Regions from separate parts of the Streptomyces sp. Je 1-332 genome, predicted to be linked through region 2. Evidence: riboswitches for the same ligand, from Rfam matches in the RefSeq annotation. Region 2 holds a riboswitch; the other holds the start of a gene.
What was found. Region 2 has a riboswitch for cyclic di-AMP ahead of ABXJ52_RS33695 (C40 family peptidase). Riboswitches for the same ligand answer to the same signal wherever they lie in the genome.
Positions count from the first base shown of each region.

Region 1: it holds a riboswitch for cyclic di-AMP, as region 2 does, so the genes downstream of both, ABXJ52_RS17465 (M23 family metallopeptidase) here and ABXJ52_RS33695 (C40 family peptidase) in region 2, are expected to answer to the same signal.

Region 1 is NZ_CP160402.1:3,880,272-3,887,955, reverse strand. It holds gene ABXJ52_RS17480 (alginate lyase family protein) at 1-428, shown strand, start outside; tRNA gene ABXJ52_RS17475 (tRNA-Met) at 504-577, shown strand; gene ABXJ52_RS17470 (PP2C family protein-serine/threonine phosphatase) at 688-1,842, shown strand; cyclic di-AMP (ydaO/yuaA leader) riboswitch at 2,045-2,191, shown strand; gene ABXJ52_RS17465 (M23 family metallopeptidase) at 2,203-3,267, shown strand; gene ABXJ52_RS17460 (aldo/keto reductase) at 3,445-4,389, shown strand; gene ABXJ52_RS17455 (PrsW family glutamic-type intramembrane protease) at 4,386-5,762, opposite strand; gene trmB (tRNA (guanosine(46)-N7)-methyltransferase TrmB) at 5,873-6,658, opposite strand; gene lhgO (L-2-hydroxyglutarate oxidase) at 6,919-7,684, opposite strand, start outside.
Region 2 is NZ_CP160402.1:7,494,966-7,502,649, reverse strand. It holds gene ABXJ52_RS33705 (ATP-dependent Clp protease proteolytic subunit) at 256-891, shown strand; gene ABXJ52_RS33700 (hypothetical protein) at 899-1,207, shown strand; cyclic di-AMP (ydaO/yuaA leader) riboswitch at 1,562-1,734, shown strand; gene ABXJ52_RS33695 (C40 family peptidase) at 1,738-2,211, shown strand; gene ABXJ52_RS33690 (DUF6328 family protein) at 2,398-2,964, shown strand; gene ABXJ52_RS33685 (LysE family translocator) at 2,942-3,571, opposite strand; gene ABXJ52_RS33680 (LysR family transcriptional regulator) at 3,701-4,612, shown strand; gene ABXJ52_RS33675 (ATP-binding protein) at 4,601-5,068, opposite strand; gene ABXJ52_RS33670 (helix-turn-helix transcriptional regulator) at 5,338-6,198, shown strand; gene ABXJ52_RS33665 (DUF397 domain-containing protein) at 6,208-6,432, shown strand; gene ABXJ52_RS33660 (8-amino-7-oxononanoate synthase) at 6,433-7,575, opposite strand.

The DNA.
Region 1 (7,684 bases), 3.6 Mb from region 2:
GCGGCATCAACACTCCGGAGAAGCTCCAGAAGTACTGGTTCGGGCAGAAGACCTTCGCCGACGGGCTCTCCCAGGAGACGTGCCGGAACTTCAAGCACGCCAGCTACTCGCTCGCGGCCACCGCGCACATCGCGGAGACCGCCTGGCATCAGGGCGTCGACCTGTACGGCGAGGTCAAGGAGCGGCTACGGGCCGCGCTGGAATTCCACTCCACGTACCAGCTGGGCGCCAAGGCGCCCGACTGGCTGTGCGGCGGCCGGGTGCAGCGTGACATGGGGCCCGACACGGAGGTCGGCCTCAACCACCTGCGCGAGCGGCTGAAGCTGGACCTGCCCCAGACGCAGAGGCTCACGGTCGAGCAGCGGCCCGAGGGGACGGACGACCTGTTCGTCGCCTGGGAGACGCTGACGCACGCGGAGAACGCCTGAGCGGGCTGGGTGAGCGACCGCCGCGCAGCCGGTTCGCTTTCACTCCCTCTGATGGCGTAGAGTTGCATTCAACGGCGCGGGGTGGAGCAGCTCGGTAGCTCGCTGGGCTCATAACCCAGAGGTCGCAGGTTCAAATCCTGTCCCCGCTACTAAAAACCGAAGGCCCGGATCCAGAAATGGATCCGGGCCTTCGGTCTTTTCATGACCCGCTCGGCCCACACCGGTCGCCCCGAGCCGCCGCGCCGGGAACCCTGAGTGAGTGGGGCAGCGAGGAGGAAACGGCGGGGGCGGTAAGCGTCCCGATGTCCGGCACGAGCGGGCGCTCGTGCGGGCTCTCCCCCTGCTGCTCATCGTCGTCGGGATCGTCTACGACGCGTCGACCCCGCCCAGGTTCACCGCCGTGCCCCTCTTCACGGCCGCCCCGCTCGTCGCGGCGCCCTTCTACTCGCTGATCAGCACCGCCCTCATCGGCGTCGGCTCCTGCGCCGCGGTGCTCGCCCTGCACTTCAAGACCAGCACCACCACCGACGTCGAGGCCGTCACCGAACTGATCACGGTGGCGACCGTCGCCGTCCTCGCCGTCGTCATCAACCGCGTCGTGCGCCGCAGCGACAAGCAGCTCGCCTCCGCCCGCTCCATCGCCGAGGTCGCCCAGCGCGCCGTACTGCCGCAGCCGGACCCACGGATCGGCGGTCTCGACGTCGCGGCGCGGTACGAGGCGGCGGAGGCCGACGCCTTCATCGGCGGTGACCTGTACGCCGTGCAGGACACACCGCACGGCGTACGCGTCATCGTCGGCGACGTGCGGGGAAAGGGCATGGGCGCGGTGGCGGCCGTCGCCGTCGTGATCGGGGCGTTCCGGGAGGCCGCCGAGCAGGAGGCGACGCTGGAAGCCGTGGCACAGCGCCTGGAGCGCGCACTCGCGCGGGAGGGCACGCGGCGCGACGGGCTCGACGCCTTCGAGGGGTTCACCACCGCCGTGCTCGCCGAGATCCCGCACGGCGACGGTCTGGTGCGCCTGATCAACCGCGGGCACCCGGGGCCGCTGCTCCTGCGCGGTGACGGCCGGCTGTGCGTCCTGTCCGCCACCGAGCCCGCGCTGCCGCTCGGTATGGGAGAACTGGGCGCCTGGCCGGACCGCGCGGACGAGACGGAGTTCCCGCCGGGGGCGATGCTGCTGCTCTACACCGACGGGCTCTCCGAGGCGCGTGACGCCCGCGGCGAGTTCTACAACCCCGCCGCTCGGCTCGGCGGCCGGATCTTCCCGGGGCCGCACGGCCCCGACGCGCTCCTGGCGACACTCGTCGAGGAAGTGCGGCGGCACACCGGCGGCGGAGGGACCGACGACATGGCGCTGCTCGCGGTGCGGCGGCCGATGTCACCAGCCGTGACCGAAGGACACCACTCCGCATAACAACTGACGCACTGTCAAGGAAATGTGAAGCTCCGGTGTGTGAAGAAGTGAGGGCAACTCGCCCCGTTCCGGACCCCGGTGTCCCGATAAGTACGGGCCGAAGCCGCTAACGATCAGCCGGAACAGCTTGGAATACGGCCCTGCTGTCTATTAACGTTCGATAACGCAGCGCGGTCGTCCCAGCCGTCACTCGAGTCGGCTCCGTGCGCACGCGCCTAATCCCGAAAGGGAGCCGGGGAACCACTAATTGGGGTGAATCGGGCATCTGTGCATCCGTGCCAGATGTTCGTAGGAGACCTTCCTGCTCCGAACCCGTCAGCTAACCCGGTAGGCGAGAAGGAAGGAAAGGAGTGCGCCCCAGTGGCGTCCAACCGCCCTGCCCCCCAAGGCGTGTACGTACCGAATGATGACGATTTCGGTGGGTACGACGATGATTCTTCCTGGGAGGAATGGAACCCCACCGAGGAGTCCATCCGTCCCGTCCGCGGCAGGCACCGCGTCCACAAGCGGGGCGGCGGCGGGCTCGCCCGCAGCTCCACGGTTCTCGGCGTAGGCGTCATCGCCGCCGTCGGCGCGGGCGGCATGGCCACCGCGCAGGGCGGCAAGCCCCCGGTGGCCATCGAGATGCCGGACGTCTCGGCCGTCACGGACTCGCTGCCGGAGGCCAAGTCGCTTCCGGGCGTGGGGGCCTTGATATCCGATGGCTCCGACGACTCCGCCGCCGCGGGCCAGAACGTGGCCGTGGCCGCAGCGCCTCTCAGCGCCGCCGGTGTCAGCACCACCGACGCCGAGCAGGGCACCACGGACGCGGGCGAGGCACTGCGGGCCCGCATCATGGAGCAGGCCGAGAACCAGCAGGACCAGGCGGACGACGCGGTCCAGAAGGCGGCCGAAGAGGCTGCCGTCAAGGAGGCCGCCGCGCAGGCCGCCGCCAAGCAGACCGCGGCCGAGAAGAAGATCGCCGCCGAGAAGGCAGCCGCGAAGAAGAAGGCCGAGGCGGAGCGCCTGGCCAAGCTCGCGAAGAGCTACACCCTTCCCGTCGCCTCGTACACGCTCACCGGTACCTTCGGTCAGCCCGGCTCCATGTGGTCCTCCGGCTACCACACCGGCCTGGACTTCGCGGCTCCGACGGGCACGCCCATCAAGGCCGTCCACTCCGGCACCATCAAGGAGGCCGGCTGGGCGGGGGCGTACGGCTACCGCACGGTCCTCGAACTCGACGACGGCACCGAGGTCTGGTTCTGCCACCAGTCCTCGATGAACGTCAGCGCGGGCCAGAAGGTCACCACCGGCGAGACCATCGGCCGTGTCGGAGCCACCGGCAACGTCACCGGCGCGCACCTCCACATGGAGGTCCACCCGGGCGGCGACGCCACCGGGGTCGACCCGGCGGCGTGGCTGCGCGGCAAGGGCCAGTCCCTCTGATTCCTCTGACCCCTCTGATCCCTCTGATCTCTCTGAGGTAATCCGGAACCCCGGCGGTCCTGGCGACAACCCCCCGACGTCAGGGCTGCCGGTTCGGCGTGCCCGCTGCCCGTGCACGGATGGAATCGGCGTCCCGGTGGGCGGAATTCCGTGGTCCGTACAGGCGTTGAGCCCCGTATGACTTCTCTCCGCAAGCTTGGCTCGTCCGACCTCGAGGTCTTCCCGCTCGCCCTGGGCGGCAACGTCTTCGGCTGGACGGCCGACGAGGCGCAGTCCTTCTCCGTGCTCGACGCGTACACCGCCGCGGGCGGCAACTTCGTCGACACCGCCGACGTCTACTCGGCCTGGGTGCCCGGCAACGAGGGCGGCGAGTCCGAGACGGTCATCGGCAACTGGCTCGCCGCGCGCGGCAACCGCTCCGACGTCGTGCTCGCCACCAAGGTCGGCGCACACCCCGACTACAAGGGCCTGTCCGCGAAGACCATCAAGTCCGGAGTCGAGGAGTCGCTGCGCCGCCTGCGCACCGACTACATCGACCTCTTCTACACGCACTACGACGACCCGGCCGTCTCCGTCGAGGAGATCATCGGCGCCCTCGACGAGCTGGTGACGTCCGGCAAGGTGCGCGCCATCGCCGCGTCGAACGTGACCCCCGAGCGGCTCCAGGAGTTCCTCGACTTCTCCGACCGCGAGGGCCTCGCGCGCTACTCCGTCCTTCAGCCGCACTACAACCTCGTCTCGCGCGACACGTACGAGGGCCCGCTGGAGCAGGTCGCCTCGCGCTCCGGCCTGGCCGCCGTCCCGTACTACGCGCTCGCCTCCGGCTTCCTGACCGGCAAGTACCGCCCGGGAGCGCAGGTCGACAGCGCGCGGGCCGAGGGCGCGGGCAAGCACCTGGACACCGACCGTGGTCTGCGCGTGCTCGCCGCCCTCGACGAGATCGCCCAGGCGCGCGGCGCCGAGCTCGCGACCGTGGCCCTCGCGTGGCTCGCCGCGCAGCCGACGGTGGCGGCGCCGATCGCCTCGGCCCGTACGGTCGAACAGCTGCCCGCGCTGCTCGCGGTGGGAGAGCTCGAACTGACGGAGGCCGAGGTCTCGGCGCTCACGGCGGCTTCCGCCTAGCCGCGATAGGGGTTGTACGCGGGGTAGGGCATCGCCGGCTGGGCGTACGGATATCCGTACGGGTGCTGCTGGGGGTGGGGCTGTTGGTATCCGTACGGCTGCTGGTGTCCGTGTGGCTGCCGGTATCCGTAGGGAGGCGGCATCGGTACGAGCACCGGTGCCGTCGCCTGCGCCGCGTAGGCCAGGGCGGGCCGGGCGGCCTCGCGGCGCTCCCACAGCGCGTGCAGCAACTCCCGCTCCCGCACGACGAAGTCGGCGCCCGCCTTGCCCCGGCGCCCGCGGTGGCGCAGGAGCGCGAGAGACGTCGCGTACGTCTCGTACTGCGCGACCGTGCGCGCCGCCGCCTTGCCCTGGGTGTACGAGGCGTAGTCGCGGGCGAGGGTGCGGGCGCGCATCGTGCCGAGGGCGTAGGGCTCGGGCGCGGTGAGCCAGCCGGCGATGGCGTACGCGGGCAGTTCGGCGCGCACGATGCGCAGGCCGCGCTGCCTGATCCAGATCACCAGCCAGGTGAGCAGTCCGAACGCGGGGAGCATGAACGTCGCGTACACGGCGAAGAAGCCGTAGTCCCCGAAGCCGGCCGAGCCGTTCCACAGGGCGTGCAGGCCCATCGCGAGGAGCAGTCCGCCGAGGGGGAGCACGACGCGGCGCCAGTTCTGCCGGTCGGCGCTGAGGGCGGCGACACCGAAGCCGATGCCGGTGAGCACCGTGAACAGCGGGTGCGCGAAGGGCGACATCACGACGCGCACGAAGAAGGTCGCCGCCGTCACGGACGCGAGCCCGGTGCCGCCGTTGAGCTGGTCGGCGCCGAAGGCGCTGCCGAGATAAAGGATGTTCTCGGTGAACGCGAAGCCGGTCGCGGTCACTCCGGCGATCACCACGCCGTCGACGATGCCGGTGAACTCGCGTCTGCGGAAGAGGAAGACGAGCAGGACGGCCGCTGCTTTCGCGCTCTCCTCGACGATCGGCGCTATGACCGTGGCGCCGAGGGTGTCCGCGCTGGTGGGGTCAGCCGTGGCGGTGGCTATCCAGCGGGTCGCGAAGCTGTTCGCGACGATGGCTATGAGGGCGGCGGCGCAGGCCCCCCAGGCGAAGGCGAAGAGCAGATTCCGCCAGGGGCCCGGCTGGACCCGTTGCAGCCAGCGGAAGGCGGCCACCAGGAGCGGCACGGGCAGCGTCGCGAGGCCGAGCCCGACCAGGAAGCCTTCGGTGCCGGTCTGTTCCCTGACCAGGGCCAGGATGACGAGGCCCGACAGGGCGAGCAGGGTGACCAGGGCGGCCGCGCGTATCGCCCGGCGTTGCCACCAGCGCGCGTGCCGCAGCCCGGCGGGCCCTGCGGGGGGCGTCGGGTGCGGGAGCGGAGAAGGGGTGGCCACCCGTTGACCCTAACGAGGGACGGGGGTGGGCCGCGACGGTGCCTCGGGCCAGGTGGCCGGTATCTCAGTCCTGGCCGGGTATCTCAGTCCTGCTGTCGGGCGTCTCGGCCTTACCTGCCGGATGTCCGGCGGAACAGCAGGTCGTGGACGACGTGTCCCTTGTCCAGGCCCTGGCCCTCGAAGCGGGTGAGGGGGCGGAAGGAGGGGCGGGGCGCGTACCCGCCGTCGGGCTGGGTGTTCTCGAACGCGGGGTGCGCGGTGAGCACGTCCAGCATCTGCTCGGCGTACGGCTCCCAGTCGGTCGCGCAGTGCAGCAGGGCGCCGGGCTTGAGGCGGGGTGCGGCGAGGTCGAGGAAGTCGGGCTGGATGATGCGGCGCTTGTGGTGGCGGGCCTTGGGCCAGGGGTCGGGGAAGTAGACGCGGAGGCCGTCGAGGGAGCCGGGCGGGAGCATTTCGCGGAGCAGGATGACGGCGTCGCCGTTCGCGACGCGGATGTTGGTGAGGTTGTTCCGCTCGGCGAGGCCGAGGAGGTTTCCCTGGCCCGGGGTGTGCACGTCCACGGCGAGGATGCCGGTGTCGGGGTCGTCGGCGGCCATCTGGGCGGTGGCCTCGCCCATGCCGAAGCCGATCTCCAGTACGACGGGGAGCTCGGCTTGCTCGGTGCCGAACAGCTCGACGAGGTCGAGCATGCGCTGTCCGTCGATGTCCAGGCCCCACTTGGGCCACAGCCGCTGGAGCGCGTCCGCCTGGCTTGTGGTGACGCGGCTCCTGCGGGGCTGGAAGCTGCGGATCCTTCGCTCGAAGTGTGAGCCCGCGGGGTCGGGCGAGGGCCCGTCGGGGAAGCGGGGCTCGCCCTTCGGGCGGGGGGCGCTGGGGGTGGTGGGTGAGTCAGACACAGTGGGGGGATTTTATCTGTCCCCAACCCCACCCCTTCCCGAAAACTCGCTCGGCGCGAGGGCCTCGGTGGCCGTCATCACCGGCTCCGCCGAGTTCGTCCTCAAACGCCGGACGGGCTGAGAACGAATTCCGCTGCGGGGCAATCGGGTGGGTGGGCGGGAAAATTAGCCCCTCCGGCGTTTGAGGAGCGGGGGTCTGGGGGCGGAGCCCCCAGTTTCGGGAAGGGGCGGGATTGGGGAATGCCCCGCAGGGCCCGCCCCTACAGCAGCGCCAGCACCCGCCGAGCCACCGCCCGCCCGATAGGGAGCGAGGCCGTCGCCGCAGGCGAAGGGGCGTTCAGGACGTGCACGGCACGCGCACCCTCCCGGATGAGGAAATCGTCCACCAGCGTCCCGTCACGCAAGACGGCCTGCGCCCGCACCCCCGCCGCCACCGGCACAAGATCATCCGAGGTCACCGCGGGCAGCAGCCTCCGCACGGCCGTGGTGAACGCCTCCTTGGAGAAGGAGCGCCGCAGCTCCCCCGCCCCGTACCGCCAGTGCCGCGAGGCCATCCGCCAGGCCCCCGGCCAGCCCAGCGTGCCCGCCACCTCCAGTGGCCGCACCACACCCCAGCCGTACCCCTCGCGGGCCAGCGCCGGCACGGCGTTCGGACCCACGTGGACCCCGCCGCCGATGCCCCGCGTCAGATGCACCCCGAGGAAGGGGAAGGCCGGGTCCGGGACCGGATACACCAGGCCCCGCACCAGATCGGGCCGCGCCAGGTCGAAGTACTCCCCCCGGAAGGGCACGATCCGCATCCCGGGGTCGTCACCGGCCAGCATCGCCACCCGGTCGCAGTGCAGTCCCGCGCAGTTGACCAGGACCTTTCCCCGCACCACCGAGCCGTCGGCCGTGCGGACGGCCACCCCGAGCGTCGCGCGCCGGTCGATGCGGACGACCTCCGCCCCGTACCGCACATCCGCCCCGGAGGCGTCCGCCAGGTGCTCCGCCACCGAGCCGTAGTCACAGATCCCCGTCGTGCCG
Region 2 (7,684 bases):
GGCGCCCGAGTACCCGGCCGTCCGAACGCTTAACGCTCCACCCCGGCCTGCGCTCCCCATGGGCACGCCGAACCAGTCAAGTGCCGCCGTTCCTCCTGGATTTGGAGTAACCGGACAAGGCCGACGGGGGCCTCGTCGGGCCGCGGGAGATCACGACGAGGCACGGGAGATCTCGACAAGGCGGTTACGTACGTCCTGTACTTTTCTTACAGGAGCCTTGGGGAGCAGCCGACCCCGGCAGAGGAGAGACATGTCATGAACCGACCGTCCGCCCGCTATGTCCTGCCCGAGTTCACCGAGCGCACGAGCACCGGGCAGCGGACCCTCGATCCGTACTCGAAGCTCCTCGAGGAGCGCATCGTCTTCCTGGGGACGCCGATCGACGACACGTCGGCCAACGACGTGATGGCGCAGTTCATGCACCTCGAATACCTGGCGCCGGACCGCGACATCGCGCTCTACATCAACTCCCCCGGTGGTTCGTTCAGCGCGATGACCGCGATCTACGACACGATCCAGTTCGTCTCCTGCGACGTGGAGACGACATGCCTGGGGCAGGCCGCGTCGGCGGCGGCGGTCCTGCTGGCCGCGGGCACCCCGGGCAAGCGACACGCGCTGCCCGGCGCCCGGGTTCTCATCCACCAGCCCTCACTGGCCGAGCCGGTTCACGGTCAGGCCTCCGACCTGGCGATCCAGGCCGACGAACTCCTGCGCACCCGCGCACAACTGGAGAAGCTGCTCGTCCAACACACGGGCCGAAGCGCGGAACGCGTCCGCGCCGACATCGAGCGGGACAAGATCCTCAGCGCGACCGAGGCAGTCGACTACGGCCTGGTGGACCGCATCATCGCGAGCCGCAAGACGTCCTCGGGCACCAAGGACGCGGGGTGAACCGGCGATGCTGCCACCCGAACTTCCTCCGCTGCCCGCACTCACCCGCGCCGAGGGCGAGTTGATCGACCGGTACCTCGAAGTGATCGACCTGGTGGGCCGGATCAACCCGGCCCGCGCCTCGGACACCTACGGAGGACTGCGCGCCGCCCAAGCCCTGGTCGGCAGCGCGACCGCCCTACGGGACGCGCTGACGCTCATGCACCAGCGGGGCGAGAGCGCGGTGCACGCGCCGACGTTGGCACGGGCGCTGCGCGTGCTCGACGGGGAGCGGCGGTCCTGCCGGGTCACCGTGCCGCCCGCGACCGCGTCCTGAGCCCCCGTCACCCCCGAGCCGGAGGGCGATACGTCCCGGCCCGATCTCAAACGAACCAAACGGGCTACCTCGTTCGGCGTAGACAATCATCGTTTTTCGGACCGTCTTCAGTTGCGTCAGATGTGTACGCGGGGGCCGGAATTACTCGTTCCGGTGCTGGTCGAACGATCGTCCTTCGTCGCGACCTGACCACGAACCGGGCCGTGTCCACCCGAACGGTTCAGCCGTGAGGAGCTTCACAAAAGGCCGTTTCGGCTCGGAATTCACGCCCTTCACGGGTCAAGATCCCTTTCGACGACAAGCCCCCGCCACAGCGGCGGGGCGGTCCGGGCGGACGCCGAGTCCTGCCGCCGCCCGGATGACCGGTCGACATCGGTGCATCGGCAGGAGTGGAGGACCCAGGCATGACGGGTCGGTCCGGAAAGTCCGGACACCGGCCCTTGGGGTGAAGCCGCACAGTGCGGCCGGGCAACTTTGTCAGCCCGAATCCGACAGGTCATCCTTCACAGGCGGTTGACGAAGGGTTGCGCATGACCGCGCTGAATCACGTCCCGTCACTGCTCACCAGGGCCGGTTCGGTATCGGCCCTCACGCTCGCCGTCGTAGGCGGGACCCTCGTGGCCCCAGGGCTCACGTCGGAGGCGGAGGCCGCGACACACGGGGCCAAGGCGCTCAAGATCGCCGCCTCCAAGAAGGGCTCCCCGTACGGCTATGGAGCGACGGGGCCGAACCGGTTCGACTGCTCCGGTCTGACCCAGTACTCGTTCAAGCGTGCGGGCAAGAAACTGCCACGCACCGCCGGACAGCAGTACAACAAGACCCGCCACATCTCGGCATCCAACCGCACCCGCGGTGACCTGGTCTTCTTCCACTCCGGCCGGAACGTCTACCACGTCGGGATCTACGCGGGCAAGGGCCGGATCTGGCACGCCCCCAAGTCGAACACCGTGGTGCGACTGGAGAAGATCTGGACGAAGAGCGTCTCCTACGGGCGGGTGCGCTGATGGCCCTTCACCACTGACGGCCCGTCCCCGCTGATGGCCCGTCACTGATCGCCGGTCAGCGGCTCGACCTGGGGCGGTGGCGGCGGCCCGCACGGCCGCCGCCACCGCTCGCCCGGCCCTCCGCCAGGCCCTCCGACCGGCGCGCCCGCCAGGCGTGGGGCGCGCCGACGCGGATACTCGTGCGCCATGGCCGAAAACAACAGCTCCTCCACCGCAGGCGGACCGTCCCGCAACGAGACGCGCTTCGAACGCGCCGATCGCAACTTCTCGGAGATCCTCCAGGAACTGCGGGTCACGCAGGCCGGAGTGCAGATCCTTTTCGCCTTCCTGCTGACGCTCGCCTTCACCGAGCGCTTCCCCTCGCTCGACACGATGCAGCGCGCCACGTATGTGACCACGCTGCTGCTCGCCGTACTCGCCGCGGCGCTGTTCACCGCTCCGGCAGCCGTGCACAGGTCGCTGTTCGGGCAGCGGGCCAAGCCGCTGATCGTGCGGGTGTCGTCCCGCCTCGCGGGTGTCGGCCTCGGTGTCCTGGTGTTCGCGGTCTCCGGCGCCGTGCTCCTGGTCGTCGACGTGGCGGTGGGCCGAACCGGCGGGATCATCGCCGCCGCGGCCACGATGGTGGTGTGTGCGGGCCTGTGGGGCCTGCTCCCCCTCCTGGTGCGTGGCGCGGCGGACAAGGTCCAGGACCGGGATGACGACGGCAAGGAATCGGACACGTCGGGCGGCGTCAGGCCGGCAGGGCCTCGATGAGGAGCACCACGCCGAGGACGCCGAGCGCCACGCCGGTGCCGCCCTCGATGGCACGGGCCGTGCGGGGCCTGCGCAACCACCGCCCGAGCCGGTCGACCAGGAGGGCGACGACCGGGAACCACACCAGGGCGAGGGCCACGATGATGGACGCGAGCAGCAGCGTCCTCGGCATCGCGGGGCTGCCCGCGGGCACGAACTGGGGCAGCACGCTGAGGAAGGTGATGGGCGCCTTCGGGTTGAGGGCGTTGGTGAGGAAGCCCTGCCGCAGACTGCCCCCGGCCATCACGTGCTCCACGCCGTCCCGCGCCCCGAAGCTTTCGAGCGGCCGCGCCGCCGATCGCAGGGCGCGGCAGCCGAGGTAGAGCACATAGGCCCCGCCCGCGGCCTGCAACGCCCGCAGAAGCGTGGGCACCGCCGCGAGGACCGCCGCGACCCCGGCCACCGCGAGCGCCGTGTGCACCAGGAGTCCGCCCGCCACGCCGATCGCGCAGGCGATCCCGGCACGGCGTGAGGCGAGGGCGTTGCGCACCACGACGGCGAAGTCGGCACCCGGCATGGCGACCATGCCCGCGGCGACTCCGGTGAAGGCGACCAGTTGTGCGTCCATGGCGTCCACCCTGCCGTTCTTCTGCCTTCAGCAGGCATGTGGAATATCCTGAGCCAGCCTTAAGCAGGCGTTTACCCCCACGCCGACGGACCGCCCCACCGCCCGCCGGCCCCTGCCCCGGGAGCGGCCATGTACGACCCGACGCGGCTCGCCGCACTGGTGGCGGTCTCCGAGGCCGGGTCGATCACCCGCGCCGCCGAGCGCCTCGGCTACACCGTGCCCGCACTCTCCCAGCAGCTGGCCAAGCTCGAACGGGAGGCGGGGACCCCGCTCCTGGTGCGGCATCACCGCGGGGCACGGCTGACCGGCGCGGGTGAGCTGTTGCTCGCGCGGGCGCGCCGGGTCCTGGACGAGATGGAGCAGGCCCGGCACGAACTGGCCCGGCTCGCGGGGCTCTCCGGCGGCAGGCTGCGGGTGGGGACGTTCACCACGGCCGGGATCCATCTGGTGCCGCCCGCGCTGACCGCGTTCCGCCGCGCCCATCCGGACGTCGATCTGACGGTCCGGGGCTACGAACCGCCGCTCGGCATCGCGGCCGTGGCGGCGGGCGAGGTCGACCTGGCCCTCACTCATACGTACGAGCCCGCGGACGCGGTGCCGCTGCCCGCGTCCGTGACCGAGGAGCCGATCCTGGTCGAGGAGCTCGTCCTGGTGACCTCGCCCGGGCACGCGCTCGCGAATTCTCCCGCACGGCTGCCCCTGGCCGAACTCGCCGGGCAGCCGCTCATCAGCATGGCGCCGACACATCCGCCCCGCCAGGGCGTGGAGTCCGCGCTGGTGCGGGCCGGCGCGACACCCTCGGTCCTGGTCGAGACTCCGGGCTACGCGCTGGTGTGCGCGCTGGTCAGCGCCGGGCTCGGCGTCGCCGTCGTACCGGAGATGGTGGCGCGGACGGCTGCCACCCCGGTGGGCGTGCGGCCGTTGGAGCCGGGCACCTTGCGCCGCACGATCTCGGTCGTCCACCGCACCGACGAGTCGCATCCGGCGGCGGACACCTTCCGGGCGCTGCTCCGGGGCGCGTTCGGACGCTCAGCGGGGTGAGGGCGAGGCCGAGGGTGCCGTCGCGTCGCCACGGACCGGCGCGGTCCAGGGCAGCGCGATCCAGACCGTCTTGCCTCCCTCGGGGGTCGGCGTGACCGAGAGCCTGCCGCCGCACTCCATGGTCAGCCAGCGGATGATCACCAGGCCACGGCCGTTGTCCTGCTGGACGGCGGCGGGCAGCCGCTTGGGGTAGCGGGGGTGGCTGTCGGTGACGCCGATGCGCAGCTGCTCGTCTCGGTCGAGCTCGATGTCCACCCGGAAGGTGGGCGACTGGCCCCGGGTGTGCTGGACGGCGTTCGTGGCGAGTTCGGAGACGATGAGCCGGACCGTGTCGGCCGCCTCGGCCTCACCCGGCAGGCCCCACTCGGCAAGGACGCGCGCGACGTATTTCCGGGCCGTGGAGACCGAGGCAGGGTCGCTCGGCAGGGTGACGGATGCTTCCTGAAGGTCTGCCATGGCGACGTTGTCCCTTTCCCACCGGGCTCGCTCCGACTCGTGGCGGAAGGCACGAGGACAGTCCCGGAATGGTGCTTCGCGCCAGCCTGCCACTCTTGGACCCCTCACAGGTGGCCATCCACCAAGAAGTGCATATATCTGTCGCTCGAAGCGGTGAACTCTGCTACGAGAGACCGTATTTGGGCGCGCGGTCGGCACTTCCTCTACTGTCGCCCCTGAGCGGCCCTGGGAAGGCGGAATAGGAACGCTCCGTCGGGAAGGAGACGGACATGCGGTACGGCCCCGCGGTGCGCCGCCGGAAACTCGGCGCCGAACTGCGCGCGCTGCGCGCGCACGCCGGGCTCACCAGTGGCCAGGCGGCGGGCCGGGTCGGCTGGCATCAGTCGAAGGTCAGCCGGATCGAGACGGGGCGTAGCAGCGTCAAGGCGGCCGACGTAGGACTGCTGCTCGATGCGTACGAGGTGCGGGACCCCCAACTCCGCCAGTTGCTGATGGCATTGGCGGGCTCGGACGACGACGGTGGTCGCCGCCACTGGTGGCACGCCTATCGCGAGCTGCTGCCGCCCGCCTACCGCGACTTCATCAGCCTGGAGTCACAGGCCTGTCGGATGCGCACCCTGGAGACCACGGTCGTGCCGGGCCTGCTGCAGACACCGGACTACGCGCGTGCGGTGACGCGGGCCGCGCTGGACGGACTGCCCGACGAGCAGGTGGACACGCTGGTGGAGGTGCGTCTTGCCCGTCAGGACGTACTGCGCACCTCTCCACCGCTGCAACTGAGCGTGATCCTGGACGAGGCCGTGCTGCGCAGGCCGGTGGGCGGCAGCCGGGTGCTCGCCGGTCAGTTGAAACGGTTACTGGAAGCCGCACAGTTGCCCCATGTACGACTTCAGGTGCTGCCGTTCGCCGCCGGAGAGCATGTGGGACTCATCGGCTCTTTCGTTATCTTCTCATTTCCGAACATTGCTGATCTGGATGTGGTTGTTCTCGACCACTTGACGAGTAGCCTCTACCTCGAACGGAAAGAAGACCTCCAGGCCTACACGGAGGCCTTCAACTCCCTTCAGGGAAAGGCGCTTTCACCCGAGGAATCAACGGATCACATCGCCGGGATACGTGACGGCGCGTAAGGGGGCACCATGACTGCACTGCCTCGGCACGTACCTTCCAGCACATCTCTGCACGGCGCACGGTGGTACCGCAGCAGCCGCAGCAACGGCATGAACAACTGCGTGGAGACGGCCTCGCTCGCTTCAGGGCCGGAGCAGGGGCTCCTCGCCGTGCGCGACTCGAAGAACACGGCAGGGCCCGCTCTGCTCTTCTCGCCCACGACATGGGAGGCCTTCGTCCACGGCCTCCGGTGACTACCGGGGTGCGGCGCGGCTGATCACTCGTACGGCATCGGCGATCTGTGCGTCGGTGAGATCCGCACGGGCGGTCAGCCGCAGCCGCGAGATGCCGTCGGGCACCGACGGCGGACGGAAGCAGCCGACGGCCAGGCCCGCGCCCCGGCAGTCGGCGGCCCAGCGCACGGCGGCGTCCGGCGAGGGGGCCCGCACGGAGACGACGGCGGCGTCCGGACGTACCGCCGAGAGACCTTCCGCCGTCAGGCGTTCATGCAGTTCGGCCGCCACCGCGCGCGCCCGCGCAGCGCGCTCCGGCTCCCTGTCCAGCAGCCGCAGGGCCGCGAGGGCCGCACCCGCGGCGGCGGGAGCGAGCCCCGTGTCGAAGATGAAGGTCCGGGCCGCGTTGACCAGATGGTCGATGACCTTCGCGGGCCCGAGCACGGCGCCACCCTGGCTGCCGAAGGACTTCGACAGGGTGACCGTGGCCACCGTGTGGGCCGTGCCCGCGAGGCCGGCCGCCTGCGGGGCGCCTCGCCCACCGTCGCCGAGCACACCTAGCCCGTGGGCGTCGTCGACGACGAGGCCCGCCCCGAACTCCTGGCAAACGGAACTGAGTTCGGGCAGTGAAGCCGCGTCACCGTCGACCGAGAACACCGTGTCCGAGACGACGATCGCGGGCCCCGTGTGACCGTCCAGCGTCTTGTGCACCGCTTCGGGATCGGCGTGCGGCACCACCTGTGTCGTGCCGCGCGCCAGGCGGCAGCCGTCGATGAGCGAGGCGTGGTTGCCCGCGTCCGAGACGATCAGCGAACCGTGTGGGGCGAGGGCGGTGACGGCGGCGAGGTTCGCGGCGTATCCGGAGGACAGGACCAGGGCGGCCTCGAAGCCGCAGAACGCGGCGAGCTCGCGCTCCAGTTCCGCGTGCAGTTCGGTGGAGCCGGTCACCAGGCGCGAACCGGTGGCTCCACCGCCCCAGTGCCGGGCCGCTCGTGCCGCGCCTTCGGTGATCTCGGGATGCCTGGCCAGACCCAGGTAGTCGTTGCTCGCCAGGTCGAGGAGGCCACCGGAGTCGGCGGGGCGGGGGCGCAGGGTGCGGACGAGGCCGGCCCCCGCACGCAGGCTCGCCTGCTCGTCGATCCAGTCGAACGGCGAGCTCGCCATGGGGGTCCCCTCCGGGTCGTCAGCACTGGCCGGTTTGTAGACAGTGCACAGACCCTAGCCGCCCGGCCACCGGCCCAGGATGTGGCAATACCCACACCTCTCAGGGTTT